3 regions of the Cohnella sp. LGH genome follow, and region 1 is predicted to be linked to each of the others. Evidence: riboswitches for the same ligand, from Rfam matches in the RefSeq annotation. Region 1 holds a riboswitch; each other region holds the start of a gene.

Region 1 (5,981 bases):
GGTAAACCCTTTACAATGTGATTTCAGGAGCGTATGAGGCAGTCTACGGGCTAATCATAACCCACAACACTTCCAGATAATTCCCTGAAACTGTTCGTACTCATGTGTGCAAATAGATCCGTCGTAAAAGTTCAATATCCAATAAATTGGAAATGTTGCGGGTCATGATTAGATCTACTGGAGGAATATACACCTTACCTTATGTATCGATAATCTCAAGCAACCTTTGCCTATCAGACAGCTCCTTGATTTTGTTACCTAGTCTGCGTTTTGCGGAGTTTCTTCGCCTGTTGGCGCGTCATGGGAGGCGTCAGCGGCAGGAACGGCTTCCTCATACAGTCCCGTGCGACGCTTAAACCAGCGGAACAGATGCGTGCTGATCACCTTTAGAATGGCATACCCGGGAACGGCGAGAATGATGCCGATCATGCCGAACAGGTTGCCGGCCGCGATAATGACGAAGATGATCGTAATCGGATGAACCCGCATCGTCTTGCCCATAATTTGCGGAGAGATAAACTTGCCCTCGATCAATTGCACGATTGTCCAAATCACGATCATTTTCACGAGCATGATCGGGGACGTCATCATGGCGACGATCAGCGCGGGAGTGATGGCGATTGCCGGGCCCAAATAAGGGACGATGCTCGTACAAGCGGCGATAACGGCGAGCACAAGGGAGTAGTCCAGTCCGATAATGAGATAGCCGATGTACAGCAGCACGCCGATACAAGCGCTGACGATGATCTGGCCGCGAATGTACGAGCTGATCTGATGGTTCATCTCCAGCATGACGCCGAAGGAGCGGCCTCTGAGCTTAGTCGGCACGAATCCAAGCACGAACGGGGCCAGTTTCTTGCGGTCTTTGAGCAGGTAGAACAGGACGAAGGGAACCGTGATGATCGCCAGCACCGTCTCGGTAATTCGGCCTACCAACCCGCCTATTCCCGACCAAGCGTTGCTGAGAAGGGTCGAAGCGCGCGAGGAGAACTCGTCCGTGAGCTTGGCCGTATCAATTCCGATCATGCTTTGCAGCTCGTTGAAATACTTGTTTCCAATCAGTTCCTCGAACTTGGCCTGCGCGTTCTGCGTGTAGGTCGGGAACTGGGAGATCAGGCTGGCGATTTGCTCGCTGAGCAGGGGGACGACTTTCATAACTACGAGCGTCAGTACCGTAATAATGACAAGGTACAGCCCAAGGATGGAATAAAGGCGTTTTACTTTGCGATGCTCCAAATAGTCGACGATCGGATTAAGGAGGTAGTACGCGACTCCGGCTAACAGGAACGGTAGGAATACGGTTTCCAGCACGACGGTCAGCGGATGAAAAACATAGGAAATCTTGTCCAAAATAAAAATATTCAAGCCAATCAACAGGATGACGACGAGGAACAGAACAAATTTCCGGTCGATCAGTCCTTTAATGCCTTCCGATAGTTTGCTAGAGCTCTGCATGGGGCTTCCTCCTTCTTTGTTCTATTGTAACCGACGGGAAAGCCGTCCGACAAATTTGTCCGCTGCCGAATTTCACGGATGAAATTTCTCAGGGTTGACAGGGCGGGCAGCTGTAAATTATAGTTTAGTTACGCTTAGTTTCCGGAAACTTCCGGAAAGCGGGGGAACCAATCTTTTGGGGCGAATCATGGATTGCTCATGTAGGGAACCATCTATCCCGAGCCCGACAGCTAACCTCGTTTGCACTGGATGGGTCATAAGTTGCTCATTCTTTTGACCCGTTAAGGGTCTTTTTCTGTCTTTACGGACCCTTGTCCGCAGTAGGGATGGTCTACTGCGCGCAGGGTCTATTTAACGTTCGGACGAAAGGGGGTATCGCGGGGCTTGGAACGGATTCGTTCTCGAATTCGAATGAATATACATGGAGGAGGAAGGCCGCATGGCGCAGCCAAAGTATATCACCGATATCGGAAAGATCTCTCACATCCCCGAGGAACAACGTGAGAAGCTGAAGAAGATTACCGACAAGTTCGTGTTTCGCGTGAACGAATATTACTTGAATCTGATCGATTGGAACGATCCGCACGATCCGATTCGCAAGCTCGTTATTCCGAATGAAGGGGAGCTGGAGGAATACGGACGTTGGGACGCTTCGGACGAGGATACGAACTACGTGGTCAAAGGCTGCCAGCACAAGTATTCGTCGACGGCGCTGCTGATTGTCTCCGAGGTGTGCGGAGCCTACTGTCGCTACTGCTTCCGCAAGCGGCTGTTCCGCAACGACGTCAAGGAAGCGACCTCGGACATCGAGCCGGGCCTGCAGTATATCGCCAACCATCCTGAGATTAGCAACGTGCTGCTGACCGGAGGCGACAGCCTCATCCTTGCCACGCCTAAACTGCGCGCGATTTTGCATAGATTACGCGAAATCGAACATGTGAAGATCATTCGACTCGGCTCGAAAATCCCTGTCTTTAATCCGATGAGGATTTACGAGGACGAGGAGCTTCTGGAGACGATCCGCGAGTTTTCCAACGCGAACAAGCGCATCTACGTGATGGCTCATATCAATCATCCTCGCGAAATTACGCCGGAAGCGGTACGAGGCTTCCAAGCGCTGCACGACGCCGGAGCGATCGTCGTTAACCAGACGCCTGTGCTTAGAGGCATCAACGACGATCCTGAGGTGCTCGGCGAGTTGCTGGACCGGCTGAGCTGGGCTGGCGTAACGCCCTACTATTTTTTCATCAACCGACCCGTGGCGGGCAACAACGATTTCGTGCTGCCGTTAGCTAGAGTGTACGATATCGTCGAGAAGGCGAAAGCTCGTACCTCCGGTTTAGGCAAGAGAGTGCGCCTGTCTATGAGCCATACGTCGGGCAAAATCGAAATTTTGGCGATCGAGAACGGCAAAGCCTATCTGAAATATCATCAATCCCGCGACGGCAACTACGGGAAATTCATGATGCTGGATTGTCCCGACGACGCGGCCTGGTTCGACGATCTTCCGGGGAGCGAGCGCTATTGGAAAAAGCCGCAGAAACGGACGAAGGAAGTCGTCTCCGTGAACGAATTGCCTGATGTTCCGCGCAAGCGCGAGCGGAGGGCGGAAGTGCCGAGTTAAAGCCATAAGGGTTCCACAGGAGCCGCCTCCAGTGTACGCGCAGGGCGACGATGTCGCTCTCCGTGTTGCCGAGGCGGCTCTTATTCGCGCGCTTCGCTTGATTGCTACCGGATGCGACAAAGGTTCCGCGATTTCTCGTTGACTGTTTGACAAGCTTCTCGACGGCAGAAAGGTAAAATCTATTCATTCCAATATTGGAGGAATGGATAGGGATGGCGTTGGGAAGCAAAACGGTCTTATTCGCGCTTGCCATTTTGCTGGCGGCGCAAGGCATTGCGCAAGCGAAGGGGGTTCAGTCCGGGCAATGGAGCGGCAGCAAGCCCGCGGAGGCGAAAGCATTTCCCGAGATGTATACCGAAGTGGCGGGAGTACTCGGTTTTCGGGGCGGAGGCGATAGAAGCGCGCCGTCTTACGGGACCGTTGAGATGCAGACGTATCGCCCCGCAATCGCTTGGGAGAAGAAGACGAAGAGCAGCTCATGGGGCGGCGGAGCGGGCTGGACGGGACAGCCGGCGATCGTCCAATGGCAGCCGGAAGTGCTCGCGTCGATGAACGTTAAGCCGAAGTTTCGTTCCAAGCCGAATTTTACCGAGGTCATCTATGCCTCTTTGGACGGATACGTCTATTTTCTGGAGCTGGAAACAGGCGAGGAGACGAGAAGTCCGATCCGGGTCGGCAACCCGATTAAAGGCAGCGTGTCCGTAGATGCGCGCGGGTATCCGCTGCTGTACGTCGGAGAGGGAATCCCCGAGAACGGAACGATCGGATTTAACCTGTATAGCCTGATCGACCAGAAGCGGCTGCTGCGCGTTAACGGCATCGATTCCTTCGCTTATCGGCGGTGGGGGGCGTTCGACGGCTCCGCTCTGTTCAACCGCTATGACGATACGCTTACCGTAGGCGGGGAGAACGGGCTGTTGTACCGCGTCAAGCTGAATACGGCTTTCGATCCGCAGCGGAAGACGCTTTCGATCAAGCCGGTCGTGAGCAAATTCCGCTATCGTATAAGCGGCAACAATTATCAGGGCATCGAGAATTCGCTGGCGGCGTTCGGCGACCTCGTTTATTTTGCCGATAACGGGGGAAGCGTGCTGGCGGTGAACGTTCGGACGAACGAGGCGGTATGGGCGCTCCCGGCGCTCGACGATACGGATGCGACGATCGTTGTGGAAGCCGAGGACGGAATTCCGTACTTGTACACCGGAACGGAAGTCGACAAGCAGGGAAGAAAGGGCTACGCCTATTTGCGCAAAATCAACGGGCTAACCGGCCAGGTCGTCTGGCAGATGAAATACGAATGTTTGTCCGTCGTCGGCGGAGATCATCCCGTCAACGGCGGCGTACTGGCGACGCCGGTCGTCGGCAAGGGGAATATTTCCGATCTCGTCGTGTTCACGATCGCCCGCTACGGCAAGCTTGGGGAGGGGCTGATGGTCGCCTTGGACAAAAAGACAGGCAAGGAGACTTGGCGGCTCCCGATGAAACGCTATGCCTGGTCGTCTCCGACCGACGTCTACGATGCCAAGGGCAACGGTTATTTGTTACAGGCCGATTCCGGCGGGGTCGTCACCGTCGTCTCCGCCGGGGATGGCCGCGTTCGAGGCAGCATGACAGTAGGCTCAAATATCGAAGCTTCTCCGGCGGTATTCGGCAACTATGCCGTCGTCGCTTCGCGCGGCGGCAAGCTTTACGGGATTAAGCTGGAATGATCGGAGGAAACTCCGGCGATTCGCCAAGGTAAGCGAGGAGCGCTTCGGACGAACTCGAAACGGAGCTCGGATTGAAGCGTTCCCCGATCGCGCAAACGAATTTGCAGAGGGAGCGTTACGGAGGCTGACAGCTCATCCGCTAGCTCTTCGGTTTTCGTAACGCGGGTTCTCTTGATCGTTAACGATTCCAGTCGTTCAAGCAGTCGATTCAGCTCTTCGAAACGTTCGGCGGAAGCTTCGGGCCACAGCAATTGCAGCATCTCGATGTCTTTTCTGGCGACTGCCTCCGCGAAGTTGATCGCCATCACGCCGGGAGAGGCGGAAGCGAAATAGCTGCGCAATTGCCCGGCCGCTTGATAAACCATCAACTGATGCGCCGGATCGGGCGTATCGGAGCGATGCGACGAGCTGCCGAGAAAATGAACGCAAAAATGGCCTTTAAAGCCGTTGCCCGGAATGCCGTCTCCCCCATGGGGCATGCCGTTCATGGAAGCGGCTATTCGTGTGCGATCCTTGGAGACGATGATCGCTCGACGGTCCCAGCTCCACGCACCCCCGTAAATCTCCTTCATCGTCTTCGAATCTTCTGTTGTCATTGGCTGCACGTCGGCGTGATCGCTGCCCGCTCGACGCTGGACGCGAAAACTGAGTCCGCTTTCGAGATCGGTAATCGTGAACGTGCTTTTGCGCTTCACGATAAGGCGGGCTTCGCTCCAATCCATCAGCGCCCCGTAATGCTCCCGTCTCAATGCCTCCGCATAGCCAAGCATACGTTTGGACGCATCGGCTGAAAGTCGCAGCAATCGCCCTGCGGCTTCGTTCCAAAGATGGCCCGAACGTTCTAGTCGATACCGCGTTTCTTTTCCGTCGGCATCTCGAATCCCGACCTCCAGGTCGGTATAGCAATCTGCGAGTTGCTCCGGCAAGCTTCCCGTTTGCGCATTGCGCAAAATTAGCGTAGGGCTGTCTATCGTTAGCCTGCTAAACATGGAGGCGGTGCGGCTGGAGCGCACGACGATCTCTATGCGCTGCCGCTCTCGAGTCGTCGGTGGCTTCGCTTGCGCAGCCGAGCCGACAGCGGAAGCCAGTCCAAGGGAAAGTACAACTGATGCGGCCCAGCGCCAAGCATTCAGCCTCAGTGGTCGGCTCATTTTTTTCTTCCTTCCCGTTTCGAATCGTTGGCGTTATTGTCG
Region 2 (5,981 bases), 3.4 Mb from region 1:
GAAGATTACTTAATGTCAAGATACCAAATGTATTGGCAGGTTTATTTTCACCCTGTCACCCGCAGCTCGGAAATATTGCTTCGGCAAATTTTCCGGAGAGCGAGCGAGCTTCTCGCGTCCGGCTACGCATTCTCCTTTATGCTTGACCCGATCCGGGCTTTGCTGTCCGGCTCCGTCACGCTGGCGCAGTACATGCGACTCGACGAGGCGATGGTGCAGACGGCTTTCGGCGAGTGGGCGGGCGAACGCGACGATTTGCTCGCGGATCTATGCCGGCGCTTCTTGAACCGGAGGCTGTACAAGTATGCTCCGCTGACCGGAGAGGACAGAGGGTGGCTAGAAGATGTTCGCGGCGAGTGGCGAAGGATCGGCCTCGATCCGTCCTATCATATGGAAGTCGACAAGCCCGAGGATTCCCCGTATGACGTCTATAAGCCGGGGGTGCTGCCGGACAGTAAGGAGAAGCCTCCGATTTTGCTGTTGGACAAGCGGGAGGAGCTGACGGAAATTTCGGCAGCCTCCGATATTATTCGCTCGATCGCCGGCTTGCACCGAGGCAATGATTACATTTATTATCCGGAGGAGCGAGTGCTTCCTCACGCTCATTTGCTCAGTTCCGAGACACGCGCCAGGTTGTCTATATAATAGAAGAAAGTGATTTCGATCACACATAAAATTCGACGTCGAGTATGCTTTATGAGATGCTTCGTGATCAAAATTGGACTTTTTGAACAACCTCTCGAAAAAGGAGACATTATGATGCTTTTTGATACCCATGCTCACCTCGATTCTCACAAGTTCGACAGCGAACGAGATGAAGTGATAGAACGCGCGTTGGCCGCCGGCGTAGACACGATCGTCAATATCGGGTTCAACCGCGAGACGATTCCCACGACGATGGCGTTGACGGAGAAATACCCGTTTATTTATGCGGCGGTTGGGTGGCATCCGACCGATGCCGTCGACATGAAGCTGGAAGAGGATTTGGCCTGGATCGAGCGACTCTGCACCACTCATCCGAAAGTCGTCGCGATCGGCGAAATCGGACTTGATTATTATTGGGACACATCGCCGAAAGACGTTCAGCAGACAGTGTTTCGCGAACAAATTCGACTGGCCCGGCGGATCGGAAAACCTATCGTGATTCATAATCGGGACGCACACGAGGACATTGTAAAATTATTGAAGGAGGAGCGGGCTTCCGAGGTCGGGGGAATTATGCACTGCTTCTCCGGAAGTTGGGAGACGGCCCAAATATGCCTGGATATGAATTTCCATATTTCCTTCGGGGGACCGGTTACATTCAAAAATGCAAGGGTTCCCAAAGAGGTTTTGGAAAGGGTTCCATTGGACCGTTTGCTGATCGAAACCGATGCCCCCTATTTGACTCCTCACCCCCATCGAGGGAAGCGAAATGAGTCCGCTTACGTGCGTCTGATCGCAGAGACGGCAGCGGAAATAAAAGGCGTTTCTCTGGAAGAAATTGCAAAAATAACAGGCGATAACGCCAGACGCTGTTTTGGGATAACGAGATAAACGGAAGAAACGGGAGAAAAACAAGCCGCTTCGAAGAAAAAACTGGCTTTTGATGCGATAATCGCGCAAGTTCCCTTCGATTTTCCGTAAAAACGGCTAAATTCGTCGGATGAGCCGTCTTTACACTGTTATCGCGCAGAGGTTATGATCATCAACAGAAAGTTCGAATATGACATTCCTTTTCCAGTGCGCTTAATCTCCCGAACGGGAGAGTGGGGGACCCAACGCGGCGACGATCTTGATGAGCGTCCAATGCGGTCCGAGCAATCTTGGGGTGAATGCGGCAAGTGTCGGGATGGCGGCTCTATCTGAGTGACGCGTCAGGCATGCAGCCGTTAGGGCAACTCTCTTTGCCCGAATCCGACAGCTAACCCCGCAAGCGTGATAGAGAGAGGTCACCCTCGTGCCGCTACAGTACTTAGCTTATTTTCAATCATGCGGAAGCCACGAACAGTCCTCTGTCTCGATGGCTTTTTGTGTTGCCAACACAACTGCTCAGGGTAACATGCTCTCATGTGAGTATTCTGAACTGGGGAAGGCGGCGTCTGATCGATCCAGCCGAAATCCGCGAAAATTTCGGGTCTGATCGCCAGGTGTCGTTAACCATTTTGGATTAGTCGCGTCAGACAACATCATGCATTACAGTCGACGGCGGGCTATGAAGGAGGAACGAGATATGGGCGCAATTCCTATTCAGGAAACCCATGATCCACGACCGACCGGCAAGCTTTTCGCACTGCGTTGGAAGCATGAGCATTTGCGTGCAGCGCTATTGGCCGCAATTCTCGTTTTTGCCATCTCCATCATGTTCATTTCGTTGCTGCAGAAGGCGGCAATCAAGAACATTACGATCATCGACAACGGCGTCTCGAAGGCGATCTCTACGAAAACCTCGGACGTGCTCGGCTTGCTCGAAGAGCAGGGCATCTACATCGGGCCTAACGATCATCTCTCAATGGCGGCTACGGCCAGCTTGGAAGAGGGAAGCCGATTGATTATCGACCGGGCGGTAGGCGTTATGATCAAAGCGGATGGCAAACAGCAAGTCGCTTATTCAAGCGAAGATACCGTTGGGGGAGTCATCAAGGCGTTAAACCTCAATCTATCCGAGAATGACCGCGTCGTTCCGGAGCTTGACAGTCCTTTGCGGGAAGGTATGACCGTATCGGTCGTTCGCGTGCGCAAAGAGGTTACAGAGACCCAGCGCCCGATCGCCTTCAAGGTTGTGGAGAAGAAGAGCGAGGAGCTTGAAGAAGGCAAGACGAAGGTCGTGACCGAAGGCAAACAAGGCATGGTCGTCTATAAAACCGAGAAGGTTTACGAGAACGGCAAGCTGGTCAGCCAGGAAATGATCGAGAAGACGATTGCCAAGCCGGCTGTACAGCAGGTTGTCGCAATCGGAACGAAGAAGAAGGCCGAAGTGGCTTTGGCGTCGTTCAGCGGACCGCCGACAGCGGGAGAAGCGAAAGTCGTCAAGCTGAACGGCAAGAGCGTCAAAGTAAAACGAATGCTGAGCAACGTGACGTTGACGGCGTATTCGGCAGGGTTCGCATCTACGGGTAAATCCAAAGGAGACGACGGCTACGGTATCACCCGAACCGGAACGACCGTGAAGGAAGGCCGCACGGTTGCTGTGGATCCGAAAGTGATTCCGCTCGGCTGGTGGGTGTACATCGAAGGGATCGGCTTCCGCCGCGCCGAAGATACGGGCGGAGCCGTCAAAGGCAAGAAAATCGATGTCTACTTCGATAGCGAATCGCACGTCAACAAGTTTGGATTAAAACGCGGGTATACGGTGTACGTGATCGGGCCGGTCAAGCCGTCCGCGGATTAGCCGGCATCGCTCGGCTTCGATCCAATAGAGCTTTGCGTCGGGAAGAGCCTCTGGGCTCTTCCCGATTTTTGTTGCGCAGCAGTGCGGAAGGGAGGGTTCGGGACTTGCCCTTCGTACCATTCTCGTATACGCTTGAAGGAAAAGCACGGATTAAAGGCGGAATGAAAACGAATGATTCGAGAAATGATTGTCGTGGAGGGAAAGGATGACACGACGGCGGTCAAGCGGGCCGTAAACGCCGATACGATCGAGACGGGCGGCTCGGCGATCGGAGAGGACGTGCTTGTGCGGATCGAGCTTGCGCAAGCACGCAGAGGCGTCATCGTCCTCACCGACCCGGACGCTCCGGGGGAACGTATCCGCAAGATCGTCTCCGAGCGCGTTCCGGACTGCAAGCATGCCTTTCTGACGAAGGACGAGGCGCGAGGCCGCAGGGGCATCGGCGTGGAGCACGCATCCGATGAAGCGATTCGCCGGGCGCTGGAGAGGGTGCGCGGACCGGAGGCGGCCACCGACGTGCCTGCGGAGATCGAGTGGAACGACCTGCTGGCCGCCGGGCTGATCGTACACGCCTCATCTGCGGGCCGCAGAGAGCGTATGGGAGAGATTCTGGGCATAGGCTACGCAAACGGCAAACAATTTTACAAGAGATGCCTCATGTTCCGGATTACGAAGGCCGAATTTCAAGCGGCGCTGGAGCAGTTGGAGCAGGAAGGACGATAAAGGCATGAAGGAGATCGCCACATCAAACCGGACGCGCGAAATTATTCGCAAGCACGGGTTTACGTTCAAAAAGAGTCTCGGCCAAAACTTTCTGATTGATGGGAATGTGCTCGACCAGATCATTGCTGCGGCCGGGCTGGACGAGACGCGAGGAGCGCTGGAGGTCGGCCCGGGAATCGGATCGTTGACCGAGAGGCTCGCCAAGTCCGCCGGCAAGGTGACGGCGGTGGAGATCGATCGGAGGTTGATTCCGATCCTGAAGGACGTCTTGGCTCCTTACGAGCATGTCAGCATCGTCCAAAGCGATATTCTGAAAACCGATCTGCATGCGCTCTGGCAAGAGCATTTCACCGGTCTGGCGGGCGTCAGCGTCGTAGCGAATCTTCCGTACTACGTGACGACGCCGATCATCATGAAGCTGCTGGAGGACAAGCTGCCGATTGAGAACATCGTCGTTATGGTGCAGAAGGAAGTTGCCTTGAGAATGTCCGCCAAGCCGGGCGGCAAAGATTACGGCAGCTTGAGCATCGCCGTTCAGTACTACTGCGAGCCGGAGTTGGTATGCATCGTTCCGGGCAAAGCGTTTATTCCCGAGCCGAATGTGGATTCGGCGGTCATCAGGCTGAAACGGCGCCCCGAACCGGCCGTCAGCGTGCCGGACGAGGAGAAGTTTTTCCGCGTTGTTCAGACATCGTTTGCGCAGCGGCGCAAGACGCTGGCGAACAATTTGTCCGCGCTATCCGGCAAGGAGCGCAAAGCCGAGCTCGGCGACCTGCTTAGGGAGATCGGCGTACAACCGGAGCGGAGGGCGGAGACGTTGTCTCTGGAGGAGTTCGCAGCCGTATGCGAGGCTCTGACCCGCAGCGGCATGCTCGCATAAAAACGCGGCCGATAGCCGTTAAAACCGTCCCCCCGGACGCGCACCCATCCGACTCCGACTCCATAGGATAGACGGAGAGGTGAGTGGGCATGAAGCAGGGGGACCTTGTCGTACGGAAATCCTATGGAGGAGACGTGTTGTTCCGGGTCGCGGCGTTCGCCGCGCAGCAAGCCGTGCTCAGAGGGATGGATTACCGCTTGCTGGCGGATGCGCCGGTCGAGGATCTCCAGACGGTGCGAAACCCGGACGAGCTCGGAGGGACGCGCCAGGCGCGTATTAAAGCGAACGAGTCGCTGCGCAAAATCAGCGAGGAGCGGAGCCGGCAATTCGGCCGTTTTGGATTTACGACAGCGCTGGATGATCGCAGACAGCCGTTCTTCGAAATGCCGGGCAAAGTACTTCATCTGGACGGCGATCCGAATTATCTCAAGAAGAGCATGCAGGTGTACGCGCAGCTGAAAGTGCCGGCGGAAGGCGTTCATTGTCATGAGTCGCAGATGCCGCATATGCTCATGCGCATGCTTCCTCAGTTCCATCCGGATATCGTCGTCATTACAGGCCATGACGGCGTTCTTAAGCAGCAGCAGAATCTGCAGCAGCTCAGCAGCTACAAGAACTCATTAAACTTCGTACACGCCGTGAACGTAGCCAGGGATTACGAACGCAACCGCGATTCCCTGGTCGTTGTCGCCGGAGCGTGCCAGTCCCACTTTGAGGCGCTGCTGCAGGCGGGAGCGAATTTCGCCAGCTCTCCGGGCCGAATTATGATTCATGCGCTTGATCCGGTGTATGTGGCCGTTCGCGCGGCGTTTACGCCGTTTCGCGACACGATCAACATTACGGACGTCATCGCGCATACGATCAGCGGGAGACAGGGCGTTGGAGGGATCGAGACGATGGGGCGTTACCGGATCGGTCTGCCGAATTTAAAAGAGGTTAATTCTGAGCAAAATGTGAACGTTTTGTGACAAAAATGAAGCTTTTTTTAGGAAAACCTAATCCCATCAA
Region 3 (5,981 bases), 2.8 Mb from region 1:
GTTCCTGTTCATCTCTGTCGCGTATTACGCGGCTTACAAATTGGCGGATTACCGCATCTTCTAGGAGGAATCTACGTGCTTGGACAATCGACGGGCGCCAGGCTATTCTCCGCGTTTAATGCGGTTTTCCTGATCGCCTTATCGCTGCTGTGCATCGCGCCGCTCGTCCATATCGCCGCCGTATCGCTCAGCTCAAGTTCGGCCGTGACCGCGGGGTGGGTGAGGTTCTGGCCGGTCGATTTTACGCTGGACTCTTATCGGTTCGTGATGACGCGGGGGGAAATCTGGAGCTCCATGTGGGTGACGTTGCAGCGGGTGGCTCTCGGCGGCGGATTGAATTTGCTGCTGACGATTCTGATCGCCTACCCGTTATCGAAGGAGTCGGCTACATTCCGCTCGAGAACCGGGTATGCCTGGTTTTTCTTTTTTACGATGCTGTTCTCCGGAGGGCTTATTCCGTGGTACATGGTTATCCGCCAGCTTGAGCTGCTGGATTCAATCTGGGCGCTGGTGCTCCCGGCGGGCGTGCCGGTCTTCAACGTCGTGCTGATGCTGAACTTCTTCCGCCAACTGCCCAAGGAGCTGGAGGAAGCGGCATTCATGGACGGGGCCGGGCATTGGACCACGTTGTGGAAAATCTATTTGCCCGCCGCATTGCCCGCTCTGGCTACCGTATCGTTGTTTGCGGTCGTCTGGCATTGGAACAGCTGGTTTGACGGGCTCATCCTCATGAACCGTCCTGAGCATTATCCGTTGCAGAGCTACCTGCAGACGGTCATTATGCAGCGGGACATGACGTTCATCCAGCATTTAAGCCGAGCCGAGCTCGCGATCGTATCGGACCGCACGATTAAATCGGCGCAAATTCTGATCGCGACGCTGCCGATCGTGTTCGTTTATCCGTTCCTGCAAAGGTTTTTCGTAAAAGGAATCGTGCTCGGAAGCGTAAAAGGTTAACCAATTACCAGAATCGAGGGGAAACGAATGAAAAAGTTCGCGATTTGGTTTACGGTTTTGGCGTTGCTGTTGACTGGTTATGGGCTGCGCGGCAGCGGGGTTGCCTCCGCGGCTGAAACGGTACTGCTGTCGGAGGGCTTCGAGAGCGGGACGATGACCGGCTCGAAGCTGACGCTCGGAGCGCCCTACGGCAGTCTGACGTCCGCCGCGACGGAGAAGCTGGCCGGTGCATATTCCGTCAAGGGCTCGAGTGCGAACGGCCAGCAATGGGCGGAGTTTCTGAAGCTTGAACAGGGGGAGCTTCCGCTTACGCCGCAGAAAACGTATACGGTCAGCTTCAAGTATCGCGTTCTGACCCCGGAGCCTGCGGGAGAGTTCTTCTATCTCTACGGAAAGCTGGACGGCACTGGCGAAACGGTAGGGTTTAACTTCAACGGCGCAGGGGAGGTCGTCTGGCGGACCGAGCAGCTTGCGACCGACCACGTCCGAGTGACCGGGCAAGCCTCCGAGCGGCTGGCGCAAATGAGCTTTACCGCCAAGGGGAGCGGGGACTATGCTTGGGTATTCGGCATTCACAACGGCGGAGCTCTCGTCGTCGACGACATCAAAATAAGGGAAGGCGGATTAGAAGCGCTTCCGCCGGAACCCGTCGACACGGCTGCTCCGGAAGGATTCGAGAACGGGCAAACGACCGGCACCGTGTGGACAACGCTGAATGGCGGAGCGGTCTCTAACGATGCGGACAAGCGAATTAACGGACAATACGTCGTCAAAGCGTCGGCGGGAACGACGGAGGAGTGGAAGGAGTTTCTGACTTCGGATTCCGAGAAGCTGAAGCTGACGGCGAATACCCAGTATACGATAACGTTTAAGTACAAAGCGTTCGCAGCGGAGCCCGTGGACGGCTTCTACTACTTGTATGCAAAATCCGCATCGACGGGGACAGTATCCGGCTTTAACTTCAGCGGCGGACATGATGTACTATGGCGAAGCTCGGACGTAGCGGCCGGGGATGCTCAGATTGTCGACCGCGGCCAATACCGGGTAGCGAGGCTGACCTTCACGACGGGCGCGGCCGACGATTATGCGTTGACCTGGGGCATTCGCAAGGGAGGCGGGATCGCCATCGACGATATTTCTGTCGCTCGCGGCAGCGTTCCGATTCCAACCTCCGGAGAGTACCGGATCGGCTATGCTAACGTGGCGGATTATGGAGCGATCCCGGACGATGGAATGGACGACACTGCGGCGTTCAAACAAGCGATCGCCACCGGGAAGAGTGTCTTCGTACCTGCGGGAACCTATCATATTAAAGAGACGCTGCAGATTCAGAATCAGAACTTCGTCGGCTCGGGCATGTTCGTCTCCCGACTTATCGCCTCTAACGCCAATCCGAAGGCTCCGATTCTGAAGGCGGGAAGAACATCGGTCGTTGCGGACCTTGCTTTAGGTTTCGACAGCGGCTTGATCACGAATCAAGAAGCGATGGGCGACCGCGTCGGCATCTACACGGCGGCGCAATGGTCGCTGCAACGGGGCTCGACGGTTCGCAACGTCAGGATCGAGAATGTGGGAACGGCCATCTACAGCCCGAACGGGGAAGGGGCCGAGTCGTTCTCGGTCACTTACGATACATTGGAAATCGAGAACTTCTCGTATCGGGGAATCGATTTCCGTTCGACGATCCGTACGGGCAACGTGTTCAATAACATTTATTTGAAGTCGGATCGTCCGAACGTCGACGTTCCCTTCGCCTTGACCGGAGAAGAGAGCGAGACGGTCATCAATCAGTTGAACGTTGAGCATACGAAGGTCAACACAGCTGTACTGTTGGAAGGCGTCTATGCTTTGGCGGCTTCGACATTCCATATCGAAGGAGTCACCTTGCGAAATGCGAATACGGGATACGTTACGGTCAATAACAGCTCCGGTTCAATCGAAAGCCTCTCGGTCTACTATTCCCCGATTGAGAAGAGCGGCGTGAGCATCGTCCGGGTCGGCAACAATCGTTACGGAACGGGCATGTCGTCCTTCGAGCCGGAGTCCGTCGGGTATTTGCGGATCGGAACGTTGCATGTCAAAGGACTGAACGACCCCAACGCTCAATTGCATGGAGCGAAGACAGGAGGCCTCGCCCGCGCGGATGCGGCCGGGTTCGTCTTCTTCGACAGAGCGGCGAACGCCCTGGGCGAGTATTCGGTTCAGCTCGACAATTACGTCTGGTATTCGTTCCAGAACGACCGGAACGTCTATACGCAGTTCCCGGTCGATCCTAACGGCCGAATCTCATTTTTGAAGCTCGGAGCGCTTCCGCTTGTCGGGACGACGGCCAAACGTCCGCTCCACCGAATGATCGCTGGGGTTACGACCTATTACGATACGAATTTGCGTCAATTGCTCCTTTGGGACGGTTCGACATGGATTTCGCTGAACGCGGCCCCCTGACGAAAGATAAAAGAAGTACCGCCACCCAGAGGATGGCGGTACTTCTTTTATGCTCGTGTTCAGGATTACTGTTTTGCGACTGCCTCGGCTTCGATTTCCGTTGCGATCTTCTCATAGGTATCATCGCTGAGGAAACGGCGAGCGCCCAGATAACGTTTCGCGTAGTACTTATCGTCGAGAGAGGTAATCGTTACGCCCTTGGAAGCGGCGTGAGCAAACTTGTTCTTGCCGATGTAGATTCCGACGTGAGAGACGCCGCTACCGCTCGTATTGAAGAATACGAGGTCCCCTGCGCGCAATTCATCGTCGGAAATCTTCGAGCTCTTCTCCCAGCCGTACAGATCCCGCGAAGTGCGAGGCAGGTCGATGCCGAGTTGATCGAAGACGTACCCGGTGAAGCCGGAGCAATCGAAGCCCTTCGGGGTCGTTCCTCCGTACTTGTAATCGGTTCCGATCAGCGGCTCGATCGCATTGTCGAGCTTGGAGCTCGCGAATACGCTGCCGACCTGAAAAGCCAAGAGCAGTGCAAGACCAAACAAGAAAACTGACACTTTACGCAAAACCGGCGACTCCTTCCAATGCCTACGAGGTTAGCTTAAGGGTTCGGTAGAAGGTCCCCTATGGCTCCTTTGAAGCAAAGCCAACTCACCCGAAAAGATGGTTCCCCCGTTCCCCGTTTCACGGGAACTCGGCATTTTAAGATTTCTTCAGCTTTATATATTCGGTTATCCTGACGAATTTCCTGCAACTTTTATATTAGAATTCCTTAATCTAGGGACGGACATCGCGTGCGGATATCCTCCTTTCGTCCCAGATTTATCTCGCCGATAATAACGCCAAACCCCGGTCGCGGCCATAATGCGGCGCAACCGGGGGAATGTCCCGGGAGGAATATTGTCGATTGTCGGGACCTGATAAGCTTACGATTTCGCGTCGCCCCATACCTGATGCTGGGAGGCGGCAGTCCACAGCTTGAGCAAGGAGCGCACGAAATGAAAAGCTTGATGCAGCGCCACGGCCAGAAAACCGGACCAGAGCAAGGAGACCGCCCAAGCTGCGGCGGACACGGCCAGACCGATTCCGACCATGATTAACGTGATGCCGAGCAGAGGGAAGGCTCGGCGCAGCGCCAGCCCCAGACTGCTTAACGCTCCTTCTTGCGCAGCCGCTCCGAACTGCATGAACAGACAGAACAGGTGAACGACTAAGCCGTATAGCAGCCAGCAGGCCGCGTAAGGGAGCAGTTCCAGCAGCCAATCCGTCAAGGAGGGCTCTGCAAAAAACCGGCTTTTGGCCATCGGCAGCAGCCATGCGGCAGGAAGAGCCACGAGCGCGCTTTCCATCCAATAGAGCAGGGTTACCGGCTTCCATGCTCTGCGAACTCCCGATAGTACCCGCGTTCCTTCCTCCTCGGCGGAGTGACGGAAGGAGTAGAACAGACCGGCATTGATCAGAGGGGTCAGCACCATTCTCAGGAGAAGCAGCCCGCCAAGCAGCCATAGCGTATCGTCGATGAGGTCGGTCTTCAGCAGGCGGAACTGGGCTTCGATCAGAAACAGGTGTGCGGCGTCGGAGTTCGGATGTTCGTCCGGATAACGCGCGATTACGGGCGTTACGATTGAATCGACGAACCGATACAGGAAAAATCCCCAGAGCAAGCGGTACAGGAACAGGAGAACCAATACATATTTATGCCGGACGGTCATGTCCCATCCCATTTTTAGTCGTTTGCGCATTTTCTTCCTTTCCCCCCTACCAAGCCAAAGCTCCGAACAAGCCTTCTATGATTTGGGCGATGCCGGCTGTATATCGGGTACGCTGCTGCGGCGGAACCTCGGCTTTGAGATAATTGTTGATTTTGCGATTGTCGAGCACGATATGATTGCCGGGATCGATCGCCGCATAGAGCAGCGGGGAGGCCGATTCCAGCTTAAGCTGCACATGGGTCTGAACGCCGTCCCATATTTTGCGCATCGAATGGCCGTCCTGGAATTGCAACCATACCGACACGGGCTCGGGGCTGCCTCCGCTGCGCCGGAGCAGGACGATGCTTTCGTAGCCGTTGTCCGTCTGTCTTGTCTGGATCGCTTCCACCGAGAAATCCGCCATTTCTCCTTTTTGCACATACGCCCTGAAGAAGTCGTCCCACTTTTCTTTCGTAACCGTCTCTACGACTTTCTGGAAGTCCTGAAACGAGGGGTGCTTGAACTTGTGCTTCTGGAAGTAGGTGCGCATAATCTTGCTCATCGTTTTGTCTCCCACTTGACGCTCCAGCGCGGAGAGTACGAGCTTGCCTCTCATGTAGACGTTCTCGGCGTATCTGTCGGAGGAACTGAACTTCCAGGAAGAGAGGTTCAGCGGCTCGGGATGAGTCATATAGCTGGCTTCGACCGGAAGGTTGGGCAGCACTCCGTAAATGCTGGACATCAGCTTATCCTCGGTATAGGACGTAAAGCCTTCGTCCAGCCAAGCCTCCTCGAATTCGTTGGAGGCCACAAGCCCGTACCAGTACTGATGCGCAATCTCATGGACCAGAGTTCGCTCCAACTCGTAGCCGGGATTGTCGTCTTGTGCGGCCG

Evidence for each region. Region 1 has a riboswitch for cyclic di-AMP ahead of J4772_RS15140 (KamA family radical SAM protein). Riboswitches for the same ligand answer to the same signal wherever they lie in the genome.
Region 2: another riboswitch for cyclic di-AMP. It lies ahead of J4772_RS00475 (resuscitation-promoting factor); the one in region 1 lies ahead of J4772_RS15140 (KamA family radical SAM protein).
Region 3: another riboswitch for cyclic di-AMP. It lies ahead of J4772_RS02835 (C40 family peptidase); the one in region 1 lies ahead of J4772_RS15140 (KamA family radical SAM protein).

Annotation. Positions count from the first base shown of each region.
Region 1 is NZ_CP072117.1:3,558,685-3,564,665, reverse strand. Features, by position in the region: gene J4772_RS15145 (AI-2E family transporter) at 259-1,455, opposite strand; cyclic di-AMP (ydaO/yuaA leader) riboswitch at 1,577-1,715, shown strand; gene J4772_RS15140 (KamA family radical SAM protein) at 1,895-3,079, shown strand; gene J4772_RS15135 (outer membrane protein assembly factor BamB family protein) at 3,292-4,788, shown strand; gene J4772_RS15130 (hypothetical protein) at 4,767-5,939, opposite strand.
Region 2 is NZ_CP072117.1:110,585-116,565, forward strand. Features, by position in the region: gene J4772_RS00465 (HD domain-containing protein) at 1-645, shown strand, start outside; gene J4772_RS00470 (TatD family hydrolase) at 760-1,536, shown strand; cyclic di-AMP (ydaO/yuaA leader) riboswitch at 1,716-1,933, shown strand; gene J4772_RS00475 (resuscitation-promoting factor) at 2,213-3,370, shown strand; gene rnmV (ribonuclease M5) at 3,542-4,093, shown strand; gene rsmA (16S rRNA (adenine(1518)-N(6)/adenine(1519)-N(6))-dimethyltransferase RsmA) at 4,098-4,973, shown strand; gene yabG (sporulation peptidase YabG) at 5,063-5,941, shown strand.
Region 3 is NZ_CP072117.1:710,457-716,437, forward strand. Features, by position in the region: gene J4772_RS02820 (ABC transporter permease) at 1-64, shown strand, start outside; gene J4772_RS02825 (carbohydrate ABC transporter permease) at 76-957, shown strand; gene J4772_RS02830 (glycosyl hydrolase family 28-related protein) at 985-3,402, shown strand; gene J4772_RS02835 (C40 family peptidase) at 3,468-3,962, opposite strand; cyclic di-AMP (ydaO/yuaA leader) riboswitch at 3,967-4,106, opposite strand; gene J4772_RS02840 (hypothetical protein) at 4,323-5,138, opposite strand; gene J4772_RS02845 (M1 family metallopeptidase) at 5,155-5,981, opposite strand, start outside.